One region of the Streptomyces sp. NPDC037389 genome, then DNA from elsewhere that is predicted to be linked to it. Evidence: riboswitches for the same ligand, from Rfam matches in the RefSeq annotation. Region 1 holds a riboswitch; each other region holds the start of a gene.
The links. Region 1 has a riboswitch for thiamine pyrophosphate ahead of AB0E98_RS07200 (thiamine ABC transporter substrate-binding protein). Riboswitches for the same ligand answer to the same signal wherever they lie in the genome.
Positions count from the first base shown of each region.

Region 1 (9,414 bases):
GTGCCGCCGCCCGCGCCCGCCGAGGCGAGGGCGCGGTAGGAGGCGAGGCCGTAGCCGTCGGGGCCTTCGAAGGAGCGCAGGACGAGCACGGCGAGCGGCAGGATCACCAGCAGCGCGATGCCGGCGAGGACGGACGCCAGCAGCGCCCACTGGCCGGCGCCGCGCGGGCGGCGGGCGGTGCGGGAGGCGTCCACCAGCCGCAGCGTCGCCTCGCGGCGCCGTACGGTCCGGGCGTGCACGGCGAGCAGCGCGGCCACGACCACGAACTGGAGCAGGGTCAGGACGGCGGCCGTGGGCAGGTCGAGGAGCTGCGCGGTCTGCTGGTAGATCTCCACCTCCAGCGTGGCGTAGCGGGGTCCGCCGAGGATCTGGACGACGCCGAAGGAGGTGAAGGTGAAGAGGAAGACCATGAGGGCGGCGGCGGCCACGGCGGGGCCGAGCGCGGGCAGGGTCACCCGGCGCCAGGCGGCGAACCGTCCCGCGCCGAGGACGCGCGCCGCCTCCTCCTGGCGGGGGTCGAGCTGGGCCCACAGCCCGCCGACGGTCCGGACGACCACGGCGTAGTTGAAGAAGACGTGGGCGAGGAGGATCGCCCAGACCGTGGTGTCCAGGCGGACGCCCCACAGCTCGTCCAGCAGCCCGCCCCGGCCCACGAGCGCCAGGAACGCCGAGCCGGCGACGACGGTCGGCAGCACGAACGGGACCGTGACGACGGCTCTGAGCAGCCGTTTGCCGGGGAAGTCCAGGCGCGCGAAGACGTAGGCGCCGGGCAGGGCCAGCAGGAGGGTGAGGGCGGTGGAGGCAGCCGCCTGCCAGAGCGTGAACCACAGGACGTCGCGGATGCCCGGGTCGGTGAGCACCTCGCCCACGCGGGCGAACTGCCACCGGCCGCCGTCCGTGAGGCCGCGGGTGACGATCGAGGCGACGGGGTAGGCGAAGAAGACGCCGAAGAAGGCGAGCGGCACGGCCATCAGGCCGAGCCGCGTCGCCGTCCGGCGGGCGCCCGCCCCCTTGGGAGCGGCGGGCGGTCCGGCGGGCGCGCAGGTCGCTTCGGGACGTGCCACTTCGGAAGGCGTCACTTCGGGAGGCGTCACTTCAGGGCGTGTCACTTCAGGACGAGCGAGGACCATTCCTTGACCCAGTGGTCGCGGTTCTTGGCGATCTTCTCCGGGGCGAGGGTCTGCGGGTCGGGGACCTGCGCACCGTACCGGGTGAAGATCTCGGGCAGCTTGGCGTCCCGGACGACCGGCTTGACGTACATCTGGAGGGGCATGTCCTCCTGGAACGTCCTGCTCAGCATGAAGTCGATCAGGGCCTTGCCGCCCTCGGTGTTCTTCGCGCCCTTGAGGAGGCCGGTGAACTCGGTCTGCCGGAAGCAGGTGCCGGTCGCGACGCCGGTCGGGCCCTCCTTGGGCAGCGGGTTCGCGCCCGCGACCTCGGCGGGCGGGCTGGAGGCGTAGGAGACGGCGAGGGGCTTGTCGCCCTTGGCCTTCCTGCCGCCGGCGGAGCCGGAGAAGCGCTCGTTGTAGGCCTGCTCCCAGCCGTCGACGACCTCGACGCCATTGGCCTTCAGCTTGGTCCAGTAGTCCTTCCAGCCGTTGTCGCCGTACTTGGCGACGGTCGCGAGCTGGAAGGCCAGGCCGGGCGAGGAGGTGGCGGCGTTCTCGGTGACCAGGAGGTTCTTGTACTCCGGCTTGATCAGGTCGTCGAACGTCTTCGGCGGGTCCAGTTTGTGGTCGGCGAAGTACGCGCGGTCGTAGTTGACGCAGATCTCGCCGGTGTCGACGGGCGTGACGCGGTGCTCGGCGGCGTCGGCCTGGAACTCCTTGGGCACCCCGGCCAGGCCCTTGGCCTCGTAGGGGGTGAAGAGGCCGTTGTCGAGGGCCCGGGAGAGCAGGGTGTTGTCGACGCCGAAGAAGACGTCGCCCTGCGGGTGGCTCTTGGAGAGGATCGCCTGGTTGACGGCCTGGCCGGCGTCGCCGCCCTTGACGACCTTGACCTTGTAGCCGGTCTGCTTGGTGAATTCCTGGAGCACGGAGTCCGAGGCGACGAACGAGTCGTGCGAGACGAGGGTGACGGTCTTGCCGCCCGACGCCTCACCGCTCTTGTCGCCGGAGCCGCCACAGGCGGCGAGCGCGGGAAGGCCGAGGGTGGCGACGGCCGTCGCCACGACGGCACGCCGAAGACTGGTGTTCATGGTGGTGCTGACTCCCTACGCCGGTACTAACCGGATCAGGTCCGAGGGTCTGCGGGCCGTGCCGCACTCTCAGCGCCCTGGGCGCTCCCCTGTCGGATTGTTCATTTGTGCGAAAGGCACCGTATCAGTGCCGTGTCAGAGACGTGCGGCGACGCCCGGGGGCGCCGCCCCACCGCCGCTCAGCGCTCGGTGGCGGCCAGCTGGCCGCAGGCGCCGTCGATCTCCTGGCCGCGGGTGTCCCGTACGGTCACGGGCACACCGTGCGCGGCGATGGCCTCGACGAAGGCCCGCTCGTCCTCCGGGCGGGACGCCGTCCACTTGGACCCGGGGGTGGGATTGAGCGGGATCAGGTTGACGTGCACCCGCTTGCCCTTGAGGAGCCGGCCGAGCAGGTCGCCCCGCCAGGCCTGGTCGTTGATGTCGCGGATCAGGGCGTACTCGATGGAGATCCGGCGGCCGGACTTCTCCGCGTACTCCCAGGCGGCGTCCAGGACCTCGCGGACCTTCCAGCGGGTGTTGACCGGCACCAGGGTGTCGCGCAGCTCGTCGTCGGGCGCGTGCAGCGAGACCGCGAGACGGCACTTGAAGCCCTCGTCGGCGAACCGGTGCATGGCCGGGACCAGGCCGACCGTGGAGACGGTGATCCCGCGCTGGGACAGGCCCAGGCCGTCCGGCTCCGGGTCGGTCAGCCGGCGGATGGCGCCGACGACGCGCTTGTAGTTGGCCAGCGGCTCGCCCATGCCCATGAAGACGATGTTGGACAGCCGCGCCGGGCCGCCGGGCACCTCGCCGTCGCGCAGGGCGCGCATGCCGTCGACGATCTGGTGGACGATCTCGGCGGTGGACAGATTGCGGTCCAGCCCGGCCTGGCCGGTGGCGCAGAACGGGCAGTTCATGCCGCAGCCCGCCTGGGAGCTGATGCACATGGTGACCCGGTCCGGGTAGCGCATCAGGACGGACTCGACGAGCTTGCCGTCGTGCAGCCGCCAGAGGGTCTTGCGGGTGGTGTCGTCGTCGCACGAGATGTGCCGCACCACGCTCATCAGGTCCGGCAGCAGCTCACCGGCGAGCTTCTCGCGGGCCGCCGCCGGGATGTCCGTCCACTGCGCCGGGTCGTGGGCGTAGCGGGCGAAGTAGTGCTGGGACAGCTGCTTGGCGCGGAACGGCTTCTCGCCGATCGCGGCGACGGCCTCGCGGCGCTCGGCGGGGCTGAGGTCGGCGAGGTGCCGCGGGGGCAGCTTGGCTCCGCGGGGGGCGACGAAAGTGAGTTCTCCAGGTGCAGGCATGGTCCCACCAGTGTCGCAGACATACGGAGGGGGCCCGCCGTCCTGTGGACGACGGACCCCTCACGTATCGAACACCTACCGAAAACCCCAGGTCAGGAGCGGTCGGGTACTAGGAGCCGACAAAGGCCACCATCAGCAGCCACACCACCGGCGCGGTCGGCAGCAGCGAGTCCAGCCGGTCCATGATCCCGCCGTGGCCGGGGAGCAGGGCACCCATGTCCTTGATCCCCAGATCCCGCTTGATCATGGATTCGCCGAGGTCGCCGAGCGTGGCGCTGACCGCCACGGCGAGGCCCAGCAGCAGGCCCTGCCACCACACGCCGTCGACGATCAGCAGCTGCATGCACAGCGCGCCCGCCACCATCGCGAACAGCACCGCGCCGAGCAGGCCCTCACGGGTCTTGCCGGGGCTGATGCGCGGCGCGAGCTTGTGCCTGCCGAACCGCCAGCCCACCGCGTACGCCCCGGTGTCGCTGACGACCGTCAGGATCAGGAACGTCAGCACCCGCCAGGCGCCGTCCTCCGCGGCCAGCATCAGCGCCACGAAGGTGGCGAGGAAGGGCACGTAGAACGCCGCGAAGATGCCGGCCGTGACGTCCTTGAGGTAGTCGTCCGGCGCCTCCGTCATCCGCCAGACGAGCACGGCGAGCGCGGTGAAGGCCATGGCCACCCACGCGCCCTCGGCGCCGTTGACATAGCCGGCGACGATCATCGCGGCCCCGCCGATGGCCAGCGGCACCAAGGGGGCCTTGATGTTCTTCCGCTCGGCGAGCCGGGAGGTCAGCTCCCACAGCCCGACCACCACGGCGATCACGATCACGCCGAGGAAGACGGGCTTGTAGACGAACAGGGAGGCGAGGATCACCGCGCCGAGGCCGACCCCCACCCCTATCGCGGCACGCAGATCACGCCCCGCGCTCTTCTTCGCCGGAGGCCCCTGTGGGGCGGCGGGCTCCTGCGGCCGGATGTCGGGCTCCTGTTCATCACGGAACAGGGGGCCACCGATGTGGGCGGCCCCCTGGTCACGGTCGGTTCCGTCGTCCTGGTATCCGCCTGATCCGGGCACAATGGGCATGGGCCGAGTCTGCGCCGCGTCGCCCGCGACGTGCAGAGGACCCGCCGATGGGGGCACCTCCCGGCCGTAGCCGGGGGCGGTTCCCTGGCCGGTGGCTCCCCAGTGGCCGGCGCGCGGCGGGGCTCCCCAGGATGCGTCGTTCATCAGACCTCGAGCAGCTCGGATTCCTTGTGCTTGAGCAGCTCGTCCACCTGCGCGACATACTTCGCGGTGGTGTCGTCGAGCTCCTTCTCCGCGCGGCGCACGTCGTCCTCGCCGGTCTCCTTGTCCTTGACCAGCTTGTCAAGAAGGTCCTTGGCCTTGCGGCGGACGGAGCGGATCGAGACCTTGGCGTCCTCGGCCTTGGTCTTGGCGACCTTGACGTACTCGCGGCGGCGCTGCTCGGTGAGCTCGGGGAACGTCACCCGGATGATGTTGCCGTCGTTGCTCGGGTTGACGCCCAGGTCCGAGTCGCGGATGGCCTGCTCGATGTTGCGCAGCGCGCTCTTGTCGAACGGGGTGACCACGGCCATGCGCGGCTCGGGCACCGAGAACGACGCCAGCTGATTGATGGGCGTCAGCGCGCCGTAGTAGTCAGCCACGATCTTGTTGAACATCGCCGGGTGCGCACGCCCGGTGCGAATCGCCGCGAAGTCCTCCTTGGCGACCACAACGGCCTTCTCCATCTTCTCCTCGGCCTCGAGGAGGATCTCTTCGATCACCACTTGCTCCTGGTGTTATCAGTAAGCAGAGCCTCGCCCCTGCGCGCGTCTTCTCCTGCACGGTGTCCGACCGGCAGGCAGTTGTCCATCCCCGTGCCGAGGTCTTCCCCCGGCGCGGTGTTGCCGTCCATGGCGGGGGGCGGCCGATTCCTCGGCCACCCGGCGCGGACGACGTACGGGCCTTGTCAGTCCCGCGTGCCCTGGTCGCTCACGAGCGTGCCGATCTTCTCACCCTTGACCGCGCGGGCGATGTTGCCCGCCGCGAGCAGCTCGAAGACGAGGATCGGCAGCTTGTTGTCCATGCACAGGCTGATCGCGGTGGCGTCGGCGACCTTGAGACCGCGAGCCAGTACCTCGCTGTACTCGAGGGCGTCGAACTTCACCGCGTCGGGGTTCTTCTTGGGGTCGGAGTCGTAGACCCCGTCGACGCCGTTCTTGCCCATGAGGATCGCCTCGGCGTGGATCTCCAGGGCACGCTGGGCGGCGGTGGTGTCGGTGGAGAAGTAGGGCATGCCCATGCCCGCGCCGAAGATCACGACGCGGCCCTTCTCCAGGTGGCGCACGGCGCGCAGCGGGATGAACGGCTCGGCGACCTGGCCCATGGTGATACCGGTCTGGACCCGGGTCTCGACGCCTTCCTTGGCCAGGAAGTCCTGGAGGGCGAGGCTGTTCATCACGGTGCCGAGCATGCCCATGTAGTCCGAGCGGGCACGGTCCATGCCGCGCTGCTGGAGCTCGGCGCCGCGGAAGAAGTTCCCGCCACCGATGACCACGGCGATCTCGTAGCCCTCGCGGACCACGGCCGCGATCTCACGGGCGATGGCGTGCACGACATCGGGGTCGACGCCGAGTCCACCGCCGCCGGCGAAGGCCTCACCTGACAGTTTCAGCAGGAACCGACGGCGTTTGTCCTGGTCGGTGCCGGTGTCACCGGCGGCCTGCGTGGCGTCCGCGCCCTGATTCATTGGAGTTCTCCTCGTGCACATACGAAGAAGGCCACTGCCGGATGGATCCTTTCGGTTCCCTCTGCGGCAATGGCCTCCTCGTCACATCAGCGGCCGGCCGGTGAGCGGCCGACTGCGTACGACCCTAGCGGGTCGCGGGTCATTCGCTGCCCTGCGGGCGGCTCAGGCGCCGACGCGGATGCGGGCGAAGCGCTTCAGCGTGACGCCGGCCTCGTCCAGGATCTTCTGGACGGTCTTCTTGTTGTCCTTGGCGAAGGGCTGGTCCAGCAGGACCTGCTCCTTGAAGAAGCCGGTGACGCGACCCTCGACGATCTTCGCCAGGGCGGCCTCGGGCTTGCCCTCCTCGCGAGCGGTGGCCTCGGCGACGCGGCGCTCGTTCTCCACGGTCTCGGCCGGGATGGCGTCACGCGAGAGGAACTTCGGCGCGAAGGCGGCGATGTGCTGCGCGACGTCCTTGGCGACCTCGGCGTTGTCCTTGTCCAGCTCGACCAGGACACCGACCTGCGGGGGCAGGTCAGCCGCGGTGCGGTGCATGTAAGCGTAGACCTTGCCGTCGGCGAACTGCGCGAAGCGGTCCACGACGATCTTCTCACCGAGGGTGACGTTGGCCTCGTCCACGAACGCCTGGACGGTCTTGCCGGCCTCGATCTCGGAAGCCATGAGGGCCTCGACGTCGGCCGGGGCGCTCTTGGCGATGTGGGCGGCCAGGGCGTCGGCGACGGCGACGAACTTCTCACCCTTGGCGACGAAGTCCGTCTCGCACTTCAGCTCGACGATGACACCGGAGGTGTTGTCGTCGGCGATGAGGGAGGCGACGGCGCCGTTCTCGGTGGTGCGGCTCTCGCGCTTGGCCACGCCCTTCAGGCCCTTGACGCGGACGATCTCGATGGCCTTCTCGAGGTTGCCCTCGGCCTCGTCGAGCGCCTTCTTGCAGTCCATCATGCCGGCGCCGGTCTGCTCACGGAGCTTCTTGACGTCAGCGGCGGTGTAGTTCGCCATCCTTCAATCCTTCTCGTGCACTGCGCCCCACCGTGCCACCCGGGCATCCGGAAGGGCTGGTCCGTCTTGAGGTCACCACACCTGTCGGCTCCCGTCCCGCTGACGGGGTCCGACAGTGGATCCGCCGGATGACGGCGGGGGCGTCACGCCCCCGCCGTCATCCGGTACGGCAAGGCTCAGGCCTGCTCGGCGTCCGCGGCCGGCTTCTCGGCCTCGACGGCCTCGGCGGCCGGCTCGGTGGCCTCGGCGGCCGGCTCGGCGGCCTCGGCAGCCTCAGCGGCCGGCTCGTCGGCCTTCTTCTCGCCCTCGAGCAGGTCGCGCTCCCACTCGGCCAGCGGCTCGCCGGCGGCCTTGTCGGCCTTGACGTCACCGGTGGCGGCACCGGAACGGGCGATGAGGCCCTCGGCGACGGCGTCGGCGATCACGCGGGTGAGCAGGGTGACGGAGCGGATGGCGTCGTCGTTGCCCGGGATCTTGTAGTCGACCTCGTCGGGGTCGCAGTTGGTGTCGAGGATGGCGACGACCGGGATGCGGAGCTTGCGCGCCTCACCGACGGCGATGTGCTCCTTCTTGGTGTCCACGATCCAGACGGCGCTCGGCACCTTCTGCATCTCGCGGATACCGCCGAGGGTCTTCTCCAGCTTGGCCTTCTCGCGGGAGAGGACCAGGAGCTCCTTCTTGGTGAGGCCGGAGGCGGCCACGTCCTCGAAGTCGATGAGCTCGAGCTCCTTCAGGCGCTGGAGGCGCTTGTAGACGGTCGAGAAGTTGGTGAGCATGCCGCCCAGCCAGCGCTGGTTGACGTAGGGCATGCCGACACGCGTCGCCTGCTCGGCGATGGCCTCCTGGGCCTGCTTCTTCGTACCGACGAACATGACGGAGCCACCGTGCGCGACGGTCTCCTTGACGAACTCGTAGGCGCGGTCGATGTACGACAGCGACTGGAGCAGGTCGATGATGTAGATGCCGTTGCGCTCCGTGAAGATGAAACGCTTCATCTTCGGGTTCCAACGACGGGTCTGGTGACCGAAGTGGACGCCGCTCTCCAGCAGCTCCCGCATCGTGACGACGGCCATGGCCGCGCTCCTTGAAATACTCGGTTCCACGACGGCCGGGCGGCCGCCGCTCCTGACGCCCCGACGCGCCTGCCGCGAACGAATCCTTGCGAGGAGCCGTTTCACGGACCGAGAGACACGGCCACCGTGCTGCCCGAGAGGGTCTGACGCGCCAGTGGCGGGGCGTGCGAAGTCGACCCGGTGACCCGGATCGCCATGAGAAGTGTACGGGACCGGAGAACCCCCGGGTGACGGCGTTGTCCACAACCCGCGAGTAGTCCACAGATCCCGTTCAAGATCCCCACGGTCCGCCGATCCCCGCCACGGTTACTCCATGCGACGACCCGACTTCCCTCCCGGGCTCTCTCCCGGGCTCTCTTCCCGGCTGCGCGACACGACTGGACGAGCACTCGCGCTCGGCGCCTTCACGGCCCTGATCATGGTCCTGACCTGCGCGACAGCCGTGTCCGGCCCCGCTCCCCCGGCCCCCGGGCCACCACGCCCCGCAGGCGACCGGTCCTGGCCCGTCGCGGGCGCCCGAGGCGCCCGGCCCCTGGTCCTGCGGGCCTGGGAACCGCCCCCGGCACGCTGGGCGGCGGGCCACCGGGGCGTCGACCTCGCGGCCGGGCCCGGCCGGCCGGTACGCGCGGCCACCCCGGGACGGATCTCCTTCGCGGGCCGGATCGCGGGGCGAGGAGTGGTGTCGGTGGAGCTCGCCCCCACATTGCGGACGACATACGAGCCCGTACGGGCGACGGTCCGCGAGGGCGACCACGTCGGCGCCGGCCAGACGATCGGCGTCCTCGAGGCCGGCTCGGCCCACTGTCCGGGCCACGGCTGTCTGCACTGGGGCCTGCGCCGCGGGGAGGACTACCTCGACCCGCTGACCCTCCTGCCCCCATGGATACTGCGCCGCGCCCCGTCCCGGCTGTGGCCGGTGGAGGGAGTGGACCCCCTTCTAGCCGCAGACGCCTCGCAGGGCCATGGCGACGGCCGCCTCCGTGATCCGGTCCGGCTCCTCCGCGGCGCCGAGCTCGATGCGGCGCACCGCGGCGTCGACGACTCCCTGGAGGAGCATGGCCGCCAGTCGGGGCTGGTCGTGGCCGAGGGTCTCCAGTGCCTCGACGACCATGGCGATC
Region 1 is NZ_JBEZUS010000003.1:91,869-101,282, forward strand. It holds gene AB0E98_RS07195 (iron ABC transporter permease) at 1-971, opposite strand, end outside; gene AB0E98_RS07200 (thiamine ABC transporter substrate-binding protein) at 1,106-2,197, opposite strand; TPP riboswitch at 2,193-2,298, opposite strand; gene rlmN (23S rRNA (adenine(2503)-C(2))-methyltransferase RlmN) at 2,377-3,483, opposite strand; gene AB0E98_RS07210 (phosphatidate cytidylyltransferase) at 3,593-4,702, opposite strand; gene frr (ribosome recycling factor) at 4,702-5,259, opposite strand; gene pyrH (UMP kinase) at 5,445-6,224, opposite strand; gene tsf (translation elongation factor Ts) at 6,387-7,223, opposite strand; gene rpsB (30S ribosomal protein S2) at 7,400-8,296, opposite strand; partial or broken gene AB0E98_RS07235 (M23 family metallopeptidase) at 8,715-9,224, shown strand; gene AB0E98_RS07240 (helix-turn-helix domain-containing protein) at 9,234-9,414, opposite strand, start outside.

Region 2 (9,414 bases), on a different contig from region 1:
CAGCGCGTCCACGCGCTCGCGGAGCGCCTCCTCGCTGCGCAGCGATGCCACGGCCGCGTCCTGGGCCACCTGGCTCACGCCGAAGGGCACCGCCGTCTTGCGGAGCGCCGCCGCCACCGGCTCGTGCGCGATCGCGAAGCCGACGCGGAGCCCGGCGAGCCCGTACGCCTTGGAGAAGGTCCGCAGCACACAGACGTTCGGCCGGTCCCGGTAGAGGTCGATGCCGTTGGGGACGTTCTCGTCCCGGATGAACTCGATGTAGGCCTCGTCCAGGACGATCAGCACATCGCCGGGGACCCGGTCCAGGAAGGACTCCAGCTCGGCCCGGCCCACCACCGTGCCGGTGGGGTTGTTGGGGTTGCAGACGAAGATCAGCCGGGTCCGCTCGGTGATCGCGGCGAGCATCGCCTCCAGGTCGTGCGTCGCGTCCTCGGTCAGCGGCACCTCGACCGGGGTGGCCCCGGCGATCCGGGTGATGATCGGGTACGCCTCGAAGGAGCGCCAGGCGTAGATGACCTCATCACCAGGGCCAGCCGTCGACTGAACCAGTTGCTGAGCCACTCCGACCGAGCCGGTGCCGGTCGCCAGGTGCGACAGCGGTACGCCGAAGCGCTCGGAGAGCTCGGCCATCAGCACGGTGCAGGCCATGTCGGGGTAGCGATTGAGGGTGGAGGCGGCTTCGACAGCGCTTTCCAGCACCCCCGGGAGCGGCGGATAGGGGTTCTCGTTGGAGGAGAGCTTGTAGGCGACGGGGCCACCGGGGGTCGCCGGCTTGCCCGGCTTATAGGTCGGCACGGCCTCGAGCGCGGCGCGCAGCTTCGGGGTCTTCTCGTTCACCGCGGGTCCTCCTCCACCTCTGACGGGACACCTCTGTCGGGACACCCCCGTTCGGGACACCCCGGATGGGAATCCCGTGGGAATCCTGATCGGAATACTGCACACCTTATGAGGATTGCCCCGGGCGGCGTCCATAGCTGTCGGAGCGCTCCTCTGCCTGCCACGCGCCGTGGCGGGCGCCCTGGCGCGCATCCCTCGTGAAGGTGAGTTGAGACCTCACCGAGACCTGGACCATTCATGAGGCGTGGATATGCCACAGCCCGATGGCCTACCACAAAAGCGCTCAACAGCCTGCGTTTCCATGATCATTGAAGGAAATCGCCAGAGCAGAAACGTGCCTGTCAACAGTCAAATGCCGCGCCCTGCCAAAGGACCAACCGAGCCCTACTATCGGCTCGCCATGACAGCAGCAGGGAAGCACCAGGTGAGCCGGGCCGAGTCATCCCGCCGGGCCAGTCGGCAAGGACGGGCGGGCATCCGGGACGTGGCCGCCGCCGCCGGCGTCTCGATCACGACCGTCTCCGACGCGCTCAACGGCAAGGGCCGGCTCCCGGACGCGACCCGCCGCCATGTCCGCGAAGTCGCCGACCGGCTGGGCTACCGCCCGTCGGCGGCCGCCCGCACCCTCCGTACCGGCAAGTCGGGGCTGATCGGCCTGACCGTGACCACCTACGGGGATGAACCTTTCACCTTCACCGAGTTCGCCTACTTCGCCGAAATGGCCAGAGCCGCCACCTCCGCCGCGCTCGCCCGCGGCTACGCCCTGGTCATCCTCCCCGCCACCTCCCGGCACGACGTGTGGTCCAACGTCGCCCTGGACGGCACGGTCGTGGTGGACCCCTCCGACCACGATCCCGTGGTCTCCGACCTGGTCCGCCAGGGCATCCCCGTGGTCTCCGACGGCCGCCCCGCGGGATCCCTGCCGGTGACCGCCTGGGTCGACAACGACCACGAGGCGGCCGTGCTCGGCATCCTCGACCACCTGGCCGCCGCCGGGGCACGCCGGATCGGCCTGCTCACCGGCACCACCACGGACACCTACACCCGGCTCTCCACCACCGCCTACCTGCGCTGGTGCGAGCGGGTCGGCCAGGACCCGGTCTACGAGGAGTACCCCGCCCACGACCCGTGCGCGGGCGCCGTGGCCGCCGACCGGCTGCTGGCCCGGCCCGACCGGCCGGACGCCGTCTACGGGCTGTTCGACCCCAACGGCACCGACCTCCTCGCCGCCGCCCGCCGCTACGGCCTGCGCGTCCCGGACGACCTGCTGCTCGTCTGCTGCAGCGAGTCCACGGTCTACGCGACCACCGAGCCGCCCATCACCACGCTCTCGCTCAAGCCCCGGCGCATCGGCACCGCCGTCGTCCAGCTGCTCATCGACGCGATCGAGGGCCTCGACACCGGCCGGCCGGTGGAACAGGTGATACCCACCGAACTGATCGTCCGGACCTCCTCCGAACGCCGCCCGCCGCGCACCACCATCAGCGCGCCCCGCGGCCCCGCCACCCCCTGACCCTCCGCACCCCGCCCGACGCGCGTCAACCGGAAGTGGACCCCGTGTCCGGCGCACGGGCAGTGGGTCATCCGCCCCGGGGAGCCGTCCGGGAGCCGCCTGACCGGCGCTTACGGCACATTTAACGGCTCATTTTGGGAGAAATGACCGGCGATCCCGGCCTCCCGCCCCGATTCACGGCCCCTGGTGCGTCACAAGGCGCGACGGTCATTCCTATGATGGGCGCACGACACCACGGACCGCCGTCGACCAGGCAAGGTCCACAAGGTGCACGGCGGCGCGATGGTGGAGGGGTCGATGACTCAGGGGGCCGGTCAGGGAGCGGCACGGACCACGGCGGCGATGCCGCCCTTCCCCGGGTACGCCACACCCGCGCCCGGCTACGCCCATGCCGCTCCCCCGCCCGTACAGCCCGCCCACGAGTACCCGGAGTACCCCGAGGGCTACACCCCGACCGCCCGTGACCTCCCGGTCATCGGCGGGCCCGCCACGCCCCAGGACGTGCCCACCGTGGAGCTGACCCCGCTCTCCGCCCCGCAGCCGCAGCAGCAGCCCCTGCCCTCCGGGCCCGGCCCGCTGTACGTCGTCGGCGACGTCCACGGCTATCTCGACGAGCTCCACCGGGCGCTCTTCGAGCAGGGCCTCATCGACGAGCACGGCCACTGGGCCGCGGGCAACGCCCGGCTGTGGTTCCTCGGCGACTTCACCGACCGGGGACCGGACGGCATCGGCGTCATCGACCTGGTCATGAGGCTGTCCGCCGAGGCGGCCGCCGCCGGCGGCTACTGCAAGGCCCTCATGGGCAACCACGAGCTGCTGCTGATCGGCGCCAAGCGGTTCGCCGACACCCCGGTGAACTCCGGCGCCGGCACCGCCTCCTTCCAGGCCGCCTGGCTGCTCAACGGCGGCCAGCGCACCGACATGGAGCGCCTGGAGGACCACCACCTCCAGTGGATGTCGCGCCTGGACGCGATCGCCGAGGAGGACGGGCACCTGCTCGTCCACTCCGACACGACCGCCTATCTGGAGTACGGCGACTCCATCGCGGCCGTCAACGACTCGATCACCGAGGCCCTCCAGCGGAACGACCCCGACGAGTGCTGGGATCTCTTCCGCAAATTCACCAAGCGCTTCGCCTTCCGCGACGAGGAAGCGGGCCCCATGGCCGTACGGGAGCTGCTGCACGCCTACGGCGGCAGCCGCATCGTGCACGGCCACAGCCCCATCCCCTACCTCCTGGGCGAGGTGGGTACCGAGGACGCGGACGGTGATGAGGGCGCGCCCCGCGTGGAGGGTCCGCACCTGTACGCCGACGGGCTCGCGCTCGCCATGGACGGCGGGGTCACCATGGCCGGAAAACTGCTGGTCGTACAACTCCCCCTGGCGGGCTGAGGGTTCAGCGGGCCGCCGCACGGGCAGGTGAGGAGTTCCACCGACGCGGGGTAATTCGGGAAACCGACTGTCACCACGCGGCGGTGCGGCTCTACCATCGGCTTATCCGTAGCAGGCTCTCCTCCGTTTCCGCCCACCGTCGGCACCGGCCGGCAAGAGGGCCCTACGGAGCATCGGGGGATGCACATGAACAGCGCTCCGCACCTGCTGACCGAGGACCGCCCGGAATTCGAGCGAGTTCTCGACCGGGCGTTGCGTACCGCGAACCATGACCCACAGATCAGCGCCCTGGCCGCCGCGATAGGACAGCGCCTCAATACCGAACAGTTGCGCAGTATGGCCCTCAGCGCCATGACGGCCATCTCCGCCTGCGCGATGACGGAATATCAGGACTTCGTCAGGGCGCGGGAGGAGCAGCGCGCCTGGTCGGCCACCGCCAGGCCCCCGGCGGGCGAGGACGACGGCCGTACGGGCGCGCCGTCCCCCTCCCTCTCCCCCGCGGACGTCCCCGAGGACCAGGGAGCGGGCGCCGGCGCGGTCGTCGTCGTCCTCGCCCCCGTCCTGGCGGGGATCGCCGCCTTCCTCTTCCTGCTCATCGGCTACGTCCTGCGAACCGTCGGGTCGAACGGGGCCGTCGCCGACCCGATCATCAAGATCGGCTGGTGGTTCGGCGGCTTCACCGTCGCCGCGGTGCTCATCGCCAGCTCCGGCATGCTGGTCACGGCCGTGCGCAACGGCAGGCAGACCGAGGAGACGCCGCGGCACGACGGCCTCCCCGACGGCTACGACCAGCTCTCCCAGGAGACCGAGCGGGCCCGTGAGGCCTGGCGGCAGGCGCTGCTGGACCGGGGCATCCTGCCCTTCCTCCGGGAGTCGCTGGCCAACACCCCGGCCGCACAACGTCGCCCGCCCTCTCCCAGAAACCACACCGGGCCCGGCCGTACCCCCCAGCTCGGCTACTCCCGGCCCGGTTTCTCGAGCCCCGACGACGGCCGTTCCTCCCCCAGCCGCGCGGGCTTCACCAGCCCGGACTACACCGGCCCCGAGTTCGGCGGCCCGGGCCCCAGGAAGGACTGACCGAGGTGGTGCGCGACGGGCGTCGCGCACCACCGTGAAACCGCCTCCGGAGGGCCCTCCGGAGGCGGCTCCGCCGGCTACTCGGCGATCGGGAGATACACCCGGTTGCCGGCGGCGGCGAATTCGCGGGACTTCTGCGCCATTCCGGCCTCGGCGTCCACAGCGGGATCCCCGCCGAGGTCCCCGCCGTGCTCACGACGAATGTCTTGCGAGATCTTCATCGAACAAAACTTCGGGCCGCACATCGAGCAGAAGTGCGCGGTCTTCGCCGGCTCCGCCGGAAGCGTCTCGTCGTGGAAGGCGCGGGCGGTGTCCGGGTCGAGGGCCAGATTGAACTGGTCCTCCCAGCGGAATTCGAAACGCGCGTCGGAGAGCGCGTCGTCCCACTCCTGGGCGCCCGGGTGCCCCTTGGCCAGATCCGCCGCATGCGCCGCGATCTTGTAGGTGATCACACCGGTCTTGACGTCGTCGCGGTCCGGCAGGCCCAGGTGCTCCTTGGGCGTGACGTAGCAGAGCATCGCCGTGCCCCACCAGGCGATCATCGCCGCGCCGATCCCCGAGGTGATGTGGTCGTACGCGGGCGCGACATCCGTGGTCAGGGGGCCGAGCGTGTAGAACGGGGCCTCCTCGCAGATCTCCTGCTGGAGGTCGATGTTCTCCTTGATCTTGTGCATCGGGACATGGCCCGGGCCCTCGATCATCGTCTGGACGTTGTGCCGCTTGGCGATCCGGTTGAGCTCGCCGAGGGTCTTGAGCTCGGCGAACTGCGCCTCGTCGTTCGCATCCGCGATCGAACCGGGGCGCAGCCCGTCACCGAGGGAGTAGGTGACGTCGTACGCGGCGAGGATCTCGCAGAGCTCCTCGAAGTTCTCGTAGAGGAACGACTCCTTGTGGTGCGCCAGGCACCACGCGGCCATGATCGAGCCGCCGCGCGAGACGATCCCGGTCTTGCGGCGGGCGGTCAGCGGGACGTGGCGCAGCAGCACACCGGCGTGGACGGTCATGTAGTCGACGCCCTGCTCGGCCTGTTCGACGACCGTGTCCTTGTAGATCTCCCAGGTGAGCTCCTCGGCCTTGCCGTCGACCTTCTCCAGGGCCTGGTAGAGCGGCACGGTGCCGATCGGCACGGGGGAGTTGCGCAGCACCCACTCACGGGTGGTGTGGATGTTGCGGCCGGTGGAGAGGTCCATGACCGTGTCGGCGCCCCAGCGGGTCGCCCAGGTCATCTTCTCCACCTCCTCCTCGATGGAGGAGGTGACGGCGGAGTTGCCGATGTTGGCGTTTACCTTGACCAGGAACTTCTTGCCGATGATCATCGGCTCGATCTCCGGGTGGTTCACATTCGCCGGGAGGACGGCCCGGCCCGCCGCGATCTCCTCGCGGACCGTCTCGGGGGAGACGTTCTCGCGGAGGGCGACGTACTCCATCTCCGCGGTGATCTCGCCCCGGCGAGCGTACGCGAGCTGGGTGACCGCCGTGCCGTCGCGGCCCCGGCGGGGCTGGCGGGGGCGGCCCGGGAAGACCGCGTCGAGGTTCTTCAGGCCCCCTCGGGGGGACGTGTGCTTGATGCCGTCGTCCTCCGGGCGCATGGGGCGCCCCGCGTACTCCTCGGTGTCACCGCGGGCGATGATCCAGTTCTCCCGCAGCGGGGCGAGACCGCGCCGGACGTCCGTCTCGACGGCCGGGTCGGTGTACGGGCCGGAGGTGTCGTACAGCCGCACGTCCTGCCCGTTGGTGAGGTGGACCCGCCGCACCGGAACCCTGAGGTCCGGCCGCGAGCCGGTCACGTAGTCCTTGTGCCAGCCGATCTCCCGGCCGGTCGCGGACGTGCGTGCATCCTGCGTGGTCATCAGACCAAACTCCCTACGCCGGCATTACCCGGTAACAGGTTCGGCGGTCGACGCAGCGGCGTTCGTACGTGCGGTCGTACGAAGATCAGCGCCCTCTCAGCCCGGTGCTCCGAGCTCCCGCGATTGCAAAGGTGCCACCACGCTAGCGCCTCCGTCCGCCGGAGGGCCAGTGGGGCTTGCGATGATGCGGCGGTGACCCCCACCGACTCCACACCCCACGCCCCCCACCACCACGCGCACGGCCATTCGCACGGACACTCCCACGGCCACGGGCCCGCGACGCCCGTGTCGTCACACCTCCGCAAGGTGATCGCGGCGGTGCTCGTGCCCTTCACCGTGGCGGTGCTGGCCGGCCTGATAGTCCTCTGGCCGGGCGGCGCGCCACCGCACCAGCACACCGGCGTCGGCCTCGACCAGCAACTGCGGTCGGGGCAGGTGACGAAGATCGAGAAATTCGACTGCCCGAAGTCCGGCGGGCTGCCGGGCGGGCCCCAGCAGAGCCCGTCGCCCGCCCCGGCCCCCGCCCAGGGGACCTGCGAGAAGGCCACCATCGAGGTGACCGAGGGCCCGGACAAGGGCAGGACCTTCACCGAGATCGTCCAGCCGAGCGCGTCGCGCCGCTACGACGTGGGCCAGAAGGTGGTCCTCGCCTACGCGCCTAAGGCCCCCGAGAATCTGCGCTATTCGGTCACGGACGTGGACCGCGACTTCCCGATGGCCCTGCTCGCGGGGGTGTTCGCGCTCGCGGTCGTGGTCGTGGGCCGACTGCGCGGGGTCTTCGCGCTGGTGGCCCTGGTGATCAGCTTCGGGATTCTGACGCTGTTCATCCTCCCGGCTATCCTCCAGGGCTCGAATCCCCTGCTGGTCGCCGTGATCGGCGGTAGCGCGATCATGCTGATCGCGCTCTACATGTGCCATGGCCTCAACGCGCGCACCTCGGTGGCGGTGCTGGGCACGCTGACGTCCCTGCTGGTCATCGGGCTGCTCGGGTCACTGTTCATCGACTGGGCGCATCTGACGGGCAACACGGACGACCAGACGGGACTCGTGCACGGCCTCTATCCGCAGATCGAGATCCGGGGCCTGCTGCTCGCCGGCATCATCATCGGCTCGCTGGGCGTGCTCGACGACGTCACGGTCACCCAGACCTCGGCGGTGTGGGAGCTGAAGGAGGCCGACCCGTCGGCGAATTGGCGGAAACTCTACGGTTCCGCGATGCGCATCGGGCGGGACCATATCGCCTCGGTCGTGAATACGCTGGTCATGGCCTACGCGGGCGCGTCCCTGCCGCTGTTGCTGCTGTTCTCGATCGCGGACAGCGGTGTGGGCACGGTGGCTACCAGCGAGATCGTCGCGGAGGAGATCGTCCGGACGCTGGTGGGCAGCATCGGCCTGGTGGCCTCGGTGCCGGTGACGACCCTCCTCGCCGCGCTCGTTGTCAGTGCCGACCGGCATGATGGGGGCAAGGGGCGGGCGAAGGCCCGGGGCGGCAGGCGCCGTCGCGCGAAGTAGCGGGGAGACGGGGGGGCTTCCGGTGGTCGGTGAGCTGGGGAGAGTGACGGGGACGGTCGGTCCCGGGCTGGTCGGCGAGGTGATCGTGCGGGTCCGGGGCGGCGCCGAGGCCTTCCTGGCCTACGCCGCCGAACCGGGCGAGCGCCTCGAGCGGGGGACGGTCGTGATGGTCACGGAATATCAACCGCCGCGCACCGTCTATGTGACGTCCGCCTACACCTGATTCCGACGTCGCGGGCGGGGTATCAGCGTCCTCACCCGGTCTCGCCGGGTGGCACATTTCGTGAACGGACGGCCCCGCAGCGGGCCGTACAGGGGGGAGAGACGCATGGTCGTCGGCGTCGTGGCGGGGACGGTCCTCGTCGCGGTCATCATTCTGGTCGGGCTGTTCAAGCTCATGTGGCGGGTCGCGGAGCCCAACGAGGCCCTGATCATCTCCGGTTCCAAGCACCGTACGGAGGGCTTGGGGGACGGGCTGGGGTTCCGGATAGTCACGGGGCGGGGGACGTTCGTGCTGCCTGGGGTACAGGCGGTGCGCAAGTTGTCCCTCGACCTCAACGAGGCGGATCTCAACGTGGATTGCGTCACCAAGCAGGGCATTCCACTGAAGGTGCACGGTGTGGTGATCTTCAAGGTGGGCGATGACTTCGTCTCGATCGCCAACGCCGCCCGCCGCTTCCTCGACCAGCAGAAACATATGCCCGAGCGGGTGCACAACGTCTTCGCCGGCCATCTGCGCTCGATCGTCGGCGGGTTGACCGTGGAGGACATGATCCGCGACCGGGAACGGCTGACGGGTGAGACCCGTGCCGCCTCGGGCACGGAGATGGAGAAGCTGGGCCTGATCATCGACTCCCTCCAGATCCATGAGATCCAGGACCCCTCGGGGTACATCCAGAACCTCTCCGCGCCGCACGCCGCCGCCGTGCGCCGGGACGCCCGGATCGCCCAGGCGGAGGCGGACCGGCTGGCCACCGAGGCGGAGCAGCAGGCCGCGGCGCGGATGTCGGAGGCCCAGCGCGACAGCGAGATCCTTCAGGCCGGCTATCAGGCCGAGCGGGACAGCGCCGCCGCCAAGGCGCGGCAGGCGGGCCCGCTGGCGGAGGCCGCCGCGCGCCAGGAGGTCGTCGTCCAGGAGACCCGGGTCGCGGAGCTGGACGCCATGCGCCGGGAGCAGCAGCTCCAGGCCGATGTCCGCAAGCCCGCGGACGCGACGGCGTACGAGAAGCGGAC
Region 2 is NZ_JBEZUS010000004.1:302,493-311,906, reverse strand. It holds gene hisC (histidinol-phosphate transaminase) at 1-837, opposite strand, end outside; gene AB0E98_RS11045 (LacI family DNA-binding transcriptional regulator) at 1,238-2,350, shown strand; gene AB0E98_RS11040 (metallophosphoesterase) at 2,648-3,742, shown strand; gene AB0E98_RS11035 (hypothetical protein) at 3,923-4,819, shown strand; gene thiC (phosphomethylpyrimidine synthase ThiC) at 4,897-6,669, opposite strand; TPP riboswitch at 6,663-6,800, opposite strand; gene AB0E98_RS11025 (YibE/F family protein) at 6,862-8,181, shown strand; gene AB0E98_RS11020 (hypothetical protein) at 8,204-8,404, shown strand; gene AB0E98_RS11015 (SPFH domain-containing protein) at 8,510-9,414, shown strand, end outside.
Region 2: another riboswitch for thiamine pyrophosphate. It lies ahead of thiC (phosphomethylpyrimidine synthase ThiC); the one in region 1 lies ahead of AB0E98_RS07200 (thiamine ABC transporter substrate-binding protein).

Region 3 (9,414 bases), on a different contig from region 1:
GCGCGGGCGAGCGGTGGAGCGAGCTGGTGAACCGGGCGCGCGAGGTGTGGGACGCGACGCGGCGCCCGCTGCTGGAGGAGCCGCTGCGCGCGGAACGCGCCGAGGCCCTGGGCCGGGACCCGTATCCGGCGCTGCCCCACCGCAAGGGGCTGTTCCGCCGCCCGGTGCCGGTGACGCTCGCCTCCGTCGCCGAACGGGAGCTGACGGACCCCCGTCTGATCGCCCTGCTGGAGAGCCACGCCCTCGCCTACGGGCTCGACCCGCGCCACGCGCCCGGGAGCGCGACGGTCCTGCCGTACATGGAGCAGACCTTCGGCAGCTGGTACGTGACCGGCGGCATGCGCGCGCTCGCGGACGCGCTGTACGAGCGGTGCCTGGCGCGGCGCGTGGAGTTCCACTTCGGTTCCGGCGTCGTCGGCGTCGTGGAGAAGGACGGGCGCGCGGCCGGGGTGCGGCTGGCCGACGGAAGCGTGGCCGAGGCCGACGTGGTGGTGGCCGGGGTCTCCCCCGCCCGGCTCGCGGCCCTCGCGCCGGGCGCGGTGGAGTCCGCGCCGGCGCCTTCGGCGCCCGTGCCCCCGGGCAGGTTCAGCGTGTTCCTGGCGCTCTCCGGCGCCCGCCCCGAGGGCACCGCGCACCGTACGGTCGTCCACGGCGATGACCGCGCGGCGGAGCTGGACGCGGTCTTCGGCGCCGCCGCCGCGCGCTTCTACCGCCCGACGGTGACCGTGCTCCGGCCGGGCGACCCGTCGACCGTCCCCGCCGACGGGTACGAGGCCGTGACCCTCACGGCCACGGTCGCGCCGCACGGCGAGCGCGTCGACTGGCGTGACAAGCGGATCGCCAGGGAGTTCGCGGACCGGATGGTCGAGGCCGCGAAGGCGGCGATTCCGGATCTCGCGGAGCGGAAGCTGTGGCGCGGGGTCCGCACCCCCGCCGACACGGAGGCGGCGACCGGGGCCGAGGGCGGCGGGGTGCCCGCGCCCGTACTGGCCGGCGCGCGGGGGGCGTTCCTGCGGCCGGGCAATCTCACCCGGCTGCCCGGGCTCCATCTGGTGGGCGGCTTCGCCCACCCCGGCGGCGGACTGGCGCACGCCGGGATGTCGGGGGCGATGGTCGCGGGCCTGGTCGTCTCCGGGGCCGACTGGCGCGGCTCCCAGTAGGACGCCGAAGCCCGCCGGGCTTCAGCAGCCGGTAGCGCTCAGTAGCGGTAGCGCTGTTCGTCGTACCCGTGGCCGTACGGCGGCGGGTTCTGCTCCGGCGGGGCCGCCGGGGTGCCCGGGGTGTCGGTGTCCCGCTGCTGCGGCACCCAGACTCCGCCGGGCGGGGTGTCCGTGTCGTACTGCTGGGGGGCGTACGCGCCCGCCGAGTAGGCGCCGACACCGTACTGCTGCTGGGGGTAGGACTGCTGCTGACCGTAGGCGTCGTACGTCTCGTAGGACGGGGGACGGTTGCCGATGTACGGGTCGGAGTAGGACGCGTACTGGCCCTGGGCCTGCCCGTAGTCGAAGGCGCCGCTGTCGAAGGCGCTGCTGTCGTAGCCGCCCTGGGCGGGCGTGCCGCCGTACGAGCCGAAGTCGGCGCCGCCCGGGACGTCGTGGCCCATGAGGTGGGGCTGTTCGGCGGTCGGCTGCGGAGGGACGCCGTGCGTCAGGTCATGGGCGCCGCCGAGGCCACCGCTCGCGGCCGTGGCGCCCGCCGCCCCGGCGCCGATCGTCGGCAGGGCGTCGGGGCCGGAGGCCGGCAGAGTCAGGTCGGGGGCCGCCGGGGACGGACCGGCCGGGGCCGGGGGACGCTCGCCGCCCTTGCGACGACGCCCGGCGCGGCCTCCGGCGGACCGGGGCTTCTCCGCGCCGGAACCGGCGCCACCGGCCGGACCGGCAGCGTCGCCGTCCTTGCCCCGGCGGAGGGCCCAGCCGCGGGAGAAGCCGCGCCGGAAGGAGAGCGTCACAAAGGTCTGCCCCACCCCGAAGGCGAGGGCGCCGATGATGATGACGACCACGGACGGCACGATCACGCCGGCGACCACGCCGAGGAAGCCTGTGAAGGCGAGCAGCCGCCAGCGCAGCCGCGCCTTGTACTGCAGCAGCACCTCGGCGAGCAGCCAGAGCGCGACGACGCCGAACGCGATGTAGAGGACCGTCCAGCCCATCCAACGCCCCTCTCGTACGGCCGCCGTCGCCGGCCGGCCGTCAGGACCGCTGGTGCAGTCCCAGGTTCTGGTAGATCTCCAACGTGGCCGTGGAGTGGTTCAGGGTAATGAAATGCAACCCGGGAATCTCCTCGGCCATCAACCGAGCACACAAGTCCGTCGCGTACTCGATCCCGATTGAGCGTACAGCGGCCGTGTCGCCCTTGACCGCGAGGATCCGATCGGCGAGCTCCGAGGGGAACGCCGCGTTGCTGAGCTGTGCGAATCGTTCGATCTGCCGCACGTTCGTGACCGGCATGATTTCCGGGATGATCGGGGTGTCGCAGCCGGCCGCCGCGACCCGGTCGCGCAGCCGCAGGTAGTCCTCCGGGTGGAAGAACATCTGGGTGATGGCGAAGTCGGCGCCCGCCCGGCACTTGTCCACGAAGTGCCGGATGTCCGCCTCCCAGTCCGTGGAGCGCGGGTGCATCTCGGGGAAGGCGGCGACGCCCACGCAGAAGTCGCCGGACTCCTTGATGAGCCGGACGAGCTCGGCGGCGTAGCGGACGCCCTCGGGGTGGCGCACCCACTCGCCCATGGGGTCGCCGGGCGGGTCGCCGCGCAGCGCGAGCATGTTGCGGATGCCCACGTCGGCGTACTGCCCGATGACGTTGCGCAGTTCGGCGACCGAGTGCTCGACGGCCGTCAGATGGGCGACGGGGGTGAGGGTGGTGTCGGTGGCGATGCGCTCGGTGGCGCGGACCGTGCCCTCACGGGAGGAGCCGCCGGCGCCGTAGGTCACGGAGACGAACGTGGGGGCGACGGCTTCGATCCGCCGGATGGCGTCCCACAGGGTTCGTTCGCCCTTCTCCGTCCTGGGGGCGGCGAACTCGAACGAGTACGAGCGCTCGCCGGAGGCGAGCAGCTCACGGACGGTGCGCGCGTGGTCCGTCCTGGTGGAGGCAGTGCCAAGGGCCATACCGGCAAGTTAACCAGCGGCGCGGTGGGCACCCCAACCAAGAATGGCGTTATGCCCGTTTGATCCGGCGGATGTCCATGATCTGTCCCACTCCTTGGACAGTGGCTCCTTGGACGGCGACGGTCACACGTCGTAGGCGCGGACGCGCTTGGCGAGCCGCGCGGCCGCCTCGCCCGGGTCGTCCGCCTCGGTGATCGCGCGGACCACGACCACGCGGCGCGCGCCCGCGTCCAGCACCTGCTCCAGATTGCCCGCGTCGATGCCGCCGATGGCGAACCACGGCCGGGCGGGCGCGAGGGAGGCCGCGTGGCGCACGAGGCCGAGGCCCGGGGCTTGGCGGCCGGGCTTGGTGGGCGTGGGCCAGCAGGGGCCGGTGCAGAAGTAGTCCACGCCGGGCTCGGCGACGGCGGCGGCCACCTCGGCCTCGGCGTGCGTCGAGCGGCCGATCAGGACGTCGTCGCCGAGGATCGCCCGGGCGGCGGGCACGGGCAGATCGCCCTGGCCCAGGTGGAGCACGCCGGAGCCGGCGGCGTGGGCGACGTCGGCGCGGTCGTTGACCGCGAACAGCTTGCCGTGGCGACGGGCGGCCTCGGCGAAGACGGCGAGGTGCTCGAGCTCCTCCCCCGCCTCCATGCCCTTGTCGCGGAGCTGGACGATGTCCACTCCGGAGGAGAGGACCGCGTCGAGGAACTCCGGCAGGTCGCCCTGGCGCTTGCGCGCGTCGGTGCACAGATACAGCCGGGCCTCGGCGAGCCGCTCGCGCGCGGTGACGGACATCGGGTGCTTCTCCCCCCGGTGGGTGGTGTGCGGGCGCGGGACAGGCCCCGCGCCCGCACACCGGACGGTGCTACAGGCGGTGCTACGGAAAGGTCAGACGGCGAGCGCCTGGGCGCGGCGCTTCACCTCCGTGCCACGATTCTCGCTCAGCGCCTCCGCGGGGGTGCCGGGCAGGGTCGGGTCGGCGGTGAACAGCCACTCGATCATTTCCTCGTCGCTGAAGCCGTCGTCCCTAAGCAGCGTCAGGGTGCCGACGAGGCCCTTGACGACCTTGCCCTCGCTGATGAAGGCGGCGGGCACCATGAGCACACGGTTCTCGCCACGGCGTACGGCGATCAGCTGGCCCTCCTTGACCAGCTGCCGGACGCGCGTCACCTCGATGCCCAGCATCTCCCCGATGTCGGGGAGGTTGAGCCAGGCGGGCACAAGCGCATCGATCTTCACGTCAATCTCGGTCACGGGACAAGCCTGCCATCCGGGACTGACAGCCGGTAGCCGGGTTGACCCGAGCCGGGCCCCGGCCACCCCACCGGCCCCCCTCGGAGGGGCCTCGGACCCGCCCCGCCCCGCCTCGGACCACGGTCCTGCCTCAGACCACGGCGGCCTTCAGCGGAACGGACGCGTCCGCCGCCCTGGCCCGGTCCAGGACCGCGCCCTTCTCGATGAGCTTGCGCCCCTGGGCCAGATCGCGCGGCCGTCCCACGGCCAGCAGGGCCACCAGGACGCCCGAGCGCAGCCAGCACACCGTCCAGGCCGCGCCGGTGGGGTTGCCGCGCCAGACGAGCTCGTCGGCGGCCGCGTGGTGCCCCGCGTACTGCACGAACCGGCCGAACTGCTCGGACCAGAAGTACGGCACCGGGTCGTAGACCGAGCTCTCCTCAGGGCCGTGGACGACGTTCTCGGCGACGGTCCGGGGGCCCTGGAGGGCGTTGTCCCAGTGGTGGACCAGCAGCCGCTCGCCGTAGCGGGCCGAGGGGAAGGAGGCGCAGTCGCCGACGGCGTAGACGTCCGGCAGCGAGGTGCGCAGGCGGTCGTCGGTGACGACGGAGCGGTCCGCCGCCAGCTCGATGCCCGAGCCCGCGAGCCAGCCCGTGGCCGGGCGAGCGCCGATGCCGACGACGACCGCGTCGGCGGGCAGCCGGGTGCCGTCGTCGAGGACGACCGCGCCGGGCTCGACGGCCGTGACCCGGGCGCCGGTCAGCAGCCGGGCGCCGCTGTGGGCGTACCAGTCGACCATGTGGGCGGCGACCTCGGCGGGCATGGCGCCCGCGAGCGGCCGGTCGGCGGCCTCGACGACCGTCACCCGGCAGCCCGCCTCCCGGGCGGCGGTGGCGAACTCGGCGCCGATCCAGCCCGCTCCGACGGCCACGATGTCCTGCTGCCGGGCGAGGACCGGGCGCAGCCGCTCGGCGTCGTCGACGGTGCGCAGGACGTGGACGCCGGGCAGGTCCGCGGCGCCGGGCAGGCCGATGGGCTCGGCGCCGGTGGCGACGACCAGGACGTCGTAGCCGAGGGGCCCCTCGGCGGTGTCCAGGACGTGCTCGGCGGCGCGCAGGCCGGTGGCCGCGAGGCCGAGCCGCAGGTCGATGCCGAGCGAGTCGAAGTCCACGGCGAAGGCGGAGCCCTCGGCCTTGCCGAGCAGCACGGACTTGGACAGGGGCGGCCGGTCGTAGGGCTGGTGCGGCTCGTCGCCCAGGAGGGTGATCGCGGCTGTCCAGCCCTGCTCGCGCAGGGCGATGGCGGTCTGCACCCCGGCCATGCCCGCGCCGACGATCACGACGCGCCGGTCACTGCTGGTGTTCGTCTCCTCGCTCACACGATCAACTGTAGGCCCGACGCCCCGGTACGCCGGAGCGCCGCGTGAGGAGACCTCTGACACAACGTCACGCCGCGGCGGCGTCGTACGGGCCGCCGACCGTGCCCGGCCGCCCTTCCGGGCGGTCCTCGGGCCGTACTAGGGTGGCAAGCTGCAAGCACTCGCGGGAGCCCGGGCGGACCGGGCTGAGAGGGAGGCTGGACGGCCTCCGACCGTACGAACCTGATCCGGGTCATGCCGGCGAAGGGAGGGGCTGGACGCCCATGCACGCGCATCGAACCCCTGGGGATCGAACACCGGCACATCGAACCAGGGCGCGCCCCGCGCGCCCGTACCGTCTCGGTCACGCCCCCTGGACACCTGACGTCCTGGTGATCGGCGGCGGTCTGATCGGCCTGGTCACGGCCTGGCGCGCGGCCCAGCGCGGACTGCGCGTGGCCGTGGCCGACCCCGCGCCCGGCGGGGGCGCGGCCCGGGTGGCCGCCGGGATGCTGGCCGCCGTCACCGAGCTCCACTACGGCGAGGAGACCCTGCTCGCCCTCAACCTGGCCTCGGCCCGGCGCTATCCGGCCTTCACGGCCGAGCTGGAGGAGGCCGCCGGCCTGGAGACCGGCTACCGCGCCTGCGGGACGCTCGCGGTCGCCCTGGACTCCGACGACCGGGCCCATCTGCGGGAGCTCCACGCCCTCCAGCTGCGCTGCGGCCTTACGTCGCAGTGGCTGACCGGGCGCGAGTGCCGCCGGCTGGAGCCGATGCTCGCGCCGGGCGTGCGCGGCGGCCTCCACGCCCTCGGCGACCACCAGACCGACCCCCGGCGGCTCGCCCGGGCGCTGCTGGCGGCCTGCGAGCGCGAGGGCGTGGCCTTCCACCGCTCGGAGGCGGTGCGGCTGCTGCTGACCGGGGACCGGGCCACGGGGGCGCAGCTCGCCGACGGCACCCGGATCGCCGCCGACCGGACCGTCCTGGCCGCCGGGAGCCTCAGCGGCCGGCTGGCGGGCCTGCCCGAGGACGTCGTACCGCCGGTCCGCCCGGTCAAGGGCCAGGTCCTGCGGCTGCGCGTGCCGGAGGCGTACACGGCCGCGGGCGGGCCGTTCCTCTCCCGGACGGTGCGGGCCGTGGTGCGCGGCGGGCACGTCTACCTCGTGCCGCGTGAGAACGGCGAGCTGGTGGTCGGGGCGACGACCGAGGAGCTGGGCTGGGACACGACCGTGACGGCCGGCGGCGTCTACGAGCTGCTGCGCGACGCCCACGAGCTGGTGCCCGGCATCACCGAGCTGCCGCTCGTGGAGACCCTCGCCGGGCTGCGCCCCGGCTCGCCCGACAACGCCCCGCTGCTGGGCCCCACCGCCCTGCCGGGCCTCTTCGCGGCCACCGGCCACCACCGCAACGGCGTGCTGCTCACCCCCGTCACCGGGGACGTGATGGCCGAGGCGCTGACCACCGGCCGGCTGCCCGAGGAGGCCCGCCCGTTCTCCCCCCTACGCTTCACCCCCGCACTTCAGGAGCAGCCCGCATGACCGGCAGCGACATGACCACGCACATCATCAGCGTCAACGGCGAGCCGACGACCGTCCCGGCGGGGACGACGCTCGACGGGCTCGTGGCGACGCTCACCACCGAGCGCGGCGGGGTCGCCGCCGCCGTCAACGAGGCCGTGGTCCCCCGGGGCCAGTGGCCGGCGACCGCCCTCGACGAGGGCGACCGGGTCGAGGTGCTCACCGCGGTACAGGGAGGCTGATCAGCACAGATGGCGGACGATCTGCTCACCATCGCGGACACCCCGTTCACCTCCCGGCTGATCATGGGCACGGGTGGTGCCCCCAGCCTGGACGTCCTGGAGCGCGCCCTGCTGGCCTCCGGCACGGAGCTGACCACGGTCGCGATGCGCCGGCTGGACGCGACGGTACGGGGCTCCGTGCTGTCCGTCCTGGAGAAGCACGGCATCCGGGTGCTGCCGAACACGGCGGGCTGCTTCACGGCGGGCGAGGCGGTCCTCACCGCCCGGCTGGCCCGGGAGGCGCTCGGCACGGACTGGGTCAAGCTGGAGGTGATCGCCGACGAGCGCACCCTGCTGCCCGACCCGATCGAGCTGCTGGACGCCGCGGAGATCCTCGTCGACGACGGCTTCACCGTGTTGCCGTACACCAACGACGACCCGGTCCTGGCCCGCAAGCTGGAGGATGTCGGCTGCGCGGCGATCATGCCGCTGGGCGCGCCCATCGGCTCGGGCCTGGGCATCCGCAACCCCCACAACTTCCAGCTGATCACCGAGCGGGCGGCCGTCCCGGTGATCCTGGACGCGGGCGCGGGCACCGCGTCGGACGCGGCGCTGGCCATGGAGCTGGGGTGCGCGGCGGTGATGCTGGCGTCGGCGGTGACGCGGGCGCAGGAGCCGGTGCTGATGGCGGAGGCGATGCGGCACGCGGTCGAGGCGGGCCGCCTCGCGCACCGCGCGGGGCGGATCCCGCGCCGCCACTTCGCGGAGGCGTCGTCTCCTACGGAGGGTCTCGCGGCTCTGGACCCGGAGAGACCCGCGTTCGCGTGACCGGGGGGGCGCCCCGGCGCGGCTTGCGCCTGCGGCGGGCCGGCCCTGTCCCGGCCCTTTCGCCGTTTCCCAGGGGCGCAGCCCCCTGGGACCCCCGCTACCGGCGCCTGCCGGTTTGTGCCCACCGGGCAGCAACCGCCCCCGGCATCCGGAGCTCGGCCGCAGGCGTCCTGTTACCGTTCGGCTGCAGATCAGACGAGCGAGCCGCTCGCCATGCGGGGCCCCCGTCAGGGACTCGTAGACTCGTGTGCCGTGGATACGACCCTGCCCGACCCCCTTGTCGACCAGCTGCTCGACGGCCGCTACCGCGTCGAGGCGCGAGTCGCCGTGGGCGGCATGGCCACCGTCTACCGCGCGCTGGACACCCGGCTCGACCGGGTGCTCGCCCTGAAGGTGATGCACCCCTCGCTCGCCGCGGACGGCGTCTTCGTGGAACGTTTCATCCGCGAGGCGAAGTCCGTGGCCCGCCTGGACCACCCCAATGTGGTGAGCGTCTTCGACCAGGGCACCGACGGCGCGTACGTCTATCTGGCGATGGAGTACGTGGCCGGCTGCACCCTCCGCGACATCCTGCGCGAGCGCGGCGCCCTGGGGCCGCGCGCCGCGCTCGACATCGCCGAGCCCGTGCTGGCCGCCCTGGGCGCCGCCCATCTGGCGGGGCTGGTGCACCGGGACATGAAGCCGGAGAACGTGCTCATCGGGGACGACGGCCGCGTCAAGGTCGCCGACTTCGGGCTCGTCCGGGCGGTGGACAACAACACCACGAGCAGCACCGGTGCCGTCCTGGGCACGGTGTCGTACCTCGCGCCCGAGCAGATCGAGCACGGCACGGCCGATCCCCGCGCGGACGTCTACGCCTGCGGCGTCGTCCTGTACGAGATGCTGACCGGCGCCAAGCCGCACAGCGGCGGCACCCCCGCGCAGGTGCTCTACCAGCACCTCCACGAGGACGTGCCGGCCCCGTCGGCTGCCGTCCCGGGGCTCGCGCCGGAGCTGGACGCCCTGGTGGCCTCGGCCACGGCCCGGGACCCGCTGCTGCGCCCGGCCGACGCGGCCGCCCTGCTGGGGCGGCTCCGCCAGGCACGCGCGGCCCTGTCCGAGGAGCAGCTGGACCTGGTCCCGCCGCGGGCGGCGACCCCCGCCGCCGGTGCCGTCCCGGCCGGCTCCGA
Region 3 is NZ_JBEZUS010000001.1:464,670-474,083, reverse strand. It holds gene AB0E98_RS02285 (NAD(P)/FAD-dependent oxidoreductase) at 1-1,160, shown strand, start outside; gene AB0E98_RS02280 (hypothetical protein) at 1,199-2,149, opposite strand; gene metF (methylenetetrahydrofolate reductase [NAD(P)H]) at 2,190-3,107, opposite strand; gene thiE (thiamine phosphate synthase) at 3,231-3,884, opposite strand; gene AB0E98_RS02265 (Rv2175c family DNA-binding protein) at 3,978-4,343, opposite strand; gene AB0E98_RS02260 (FAD-dependent oxidoreductase) at 4,474-5,700, opposite strand; TPP riboswitch at 5,854-5,966, shown strand; gene thiO (glycine oxidase ThiO) at 6,069-7,217, shown strand; gene thiS (sulfur carrier protein ThiS) at 7,214-7,438, shown strand; gene AB0E98_RS02245 (thiazole synthase) at 7,448-8,245, shown strand; partial or broken gene AB0E98_RS02240 (protein kinase) at 8,498-9,414, shown strand, end outside.
Region 3: another riboswitch for thiamine pyrophosphate. It lies ahead of thiO (glycine oxidase ThiO); the one in region 1 lies ahead of AB0E98_RS07200 (thiamine ABC transporter substrate-binding protein).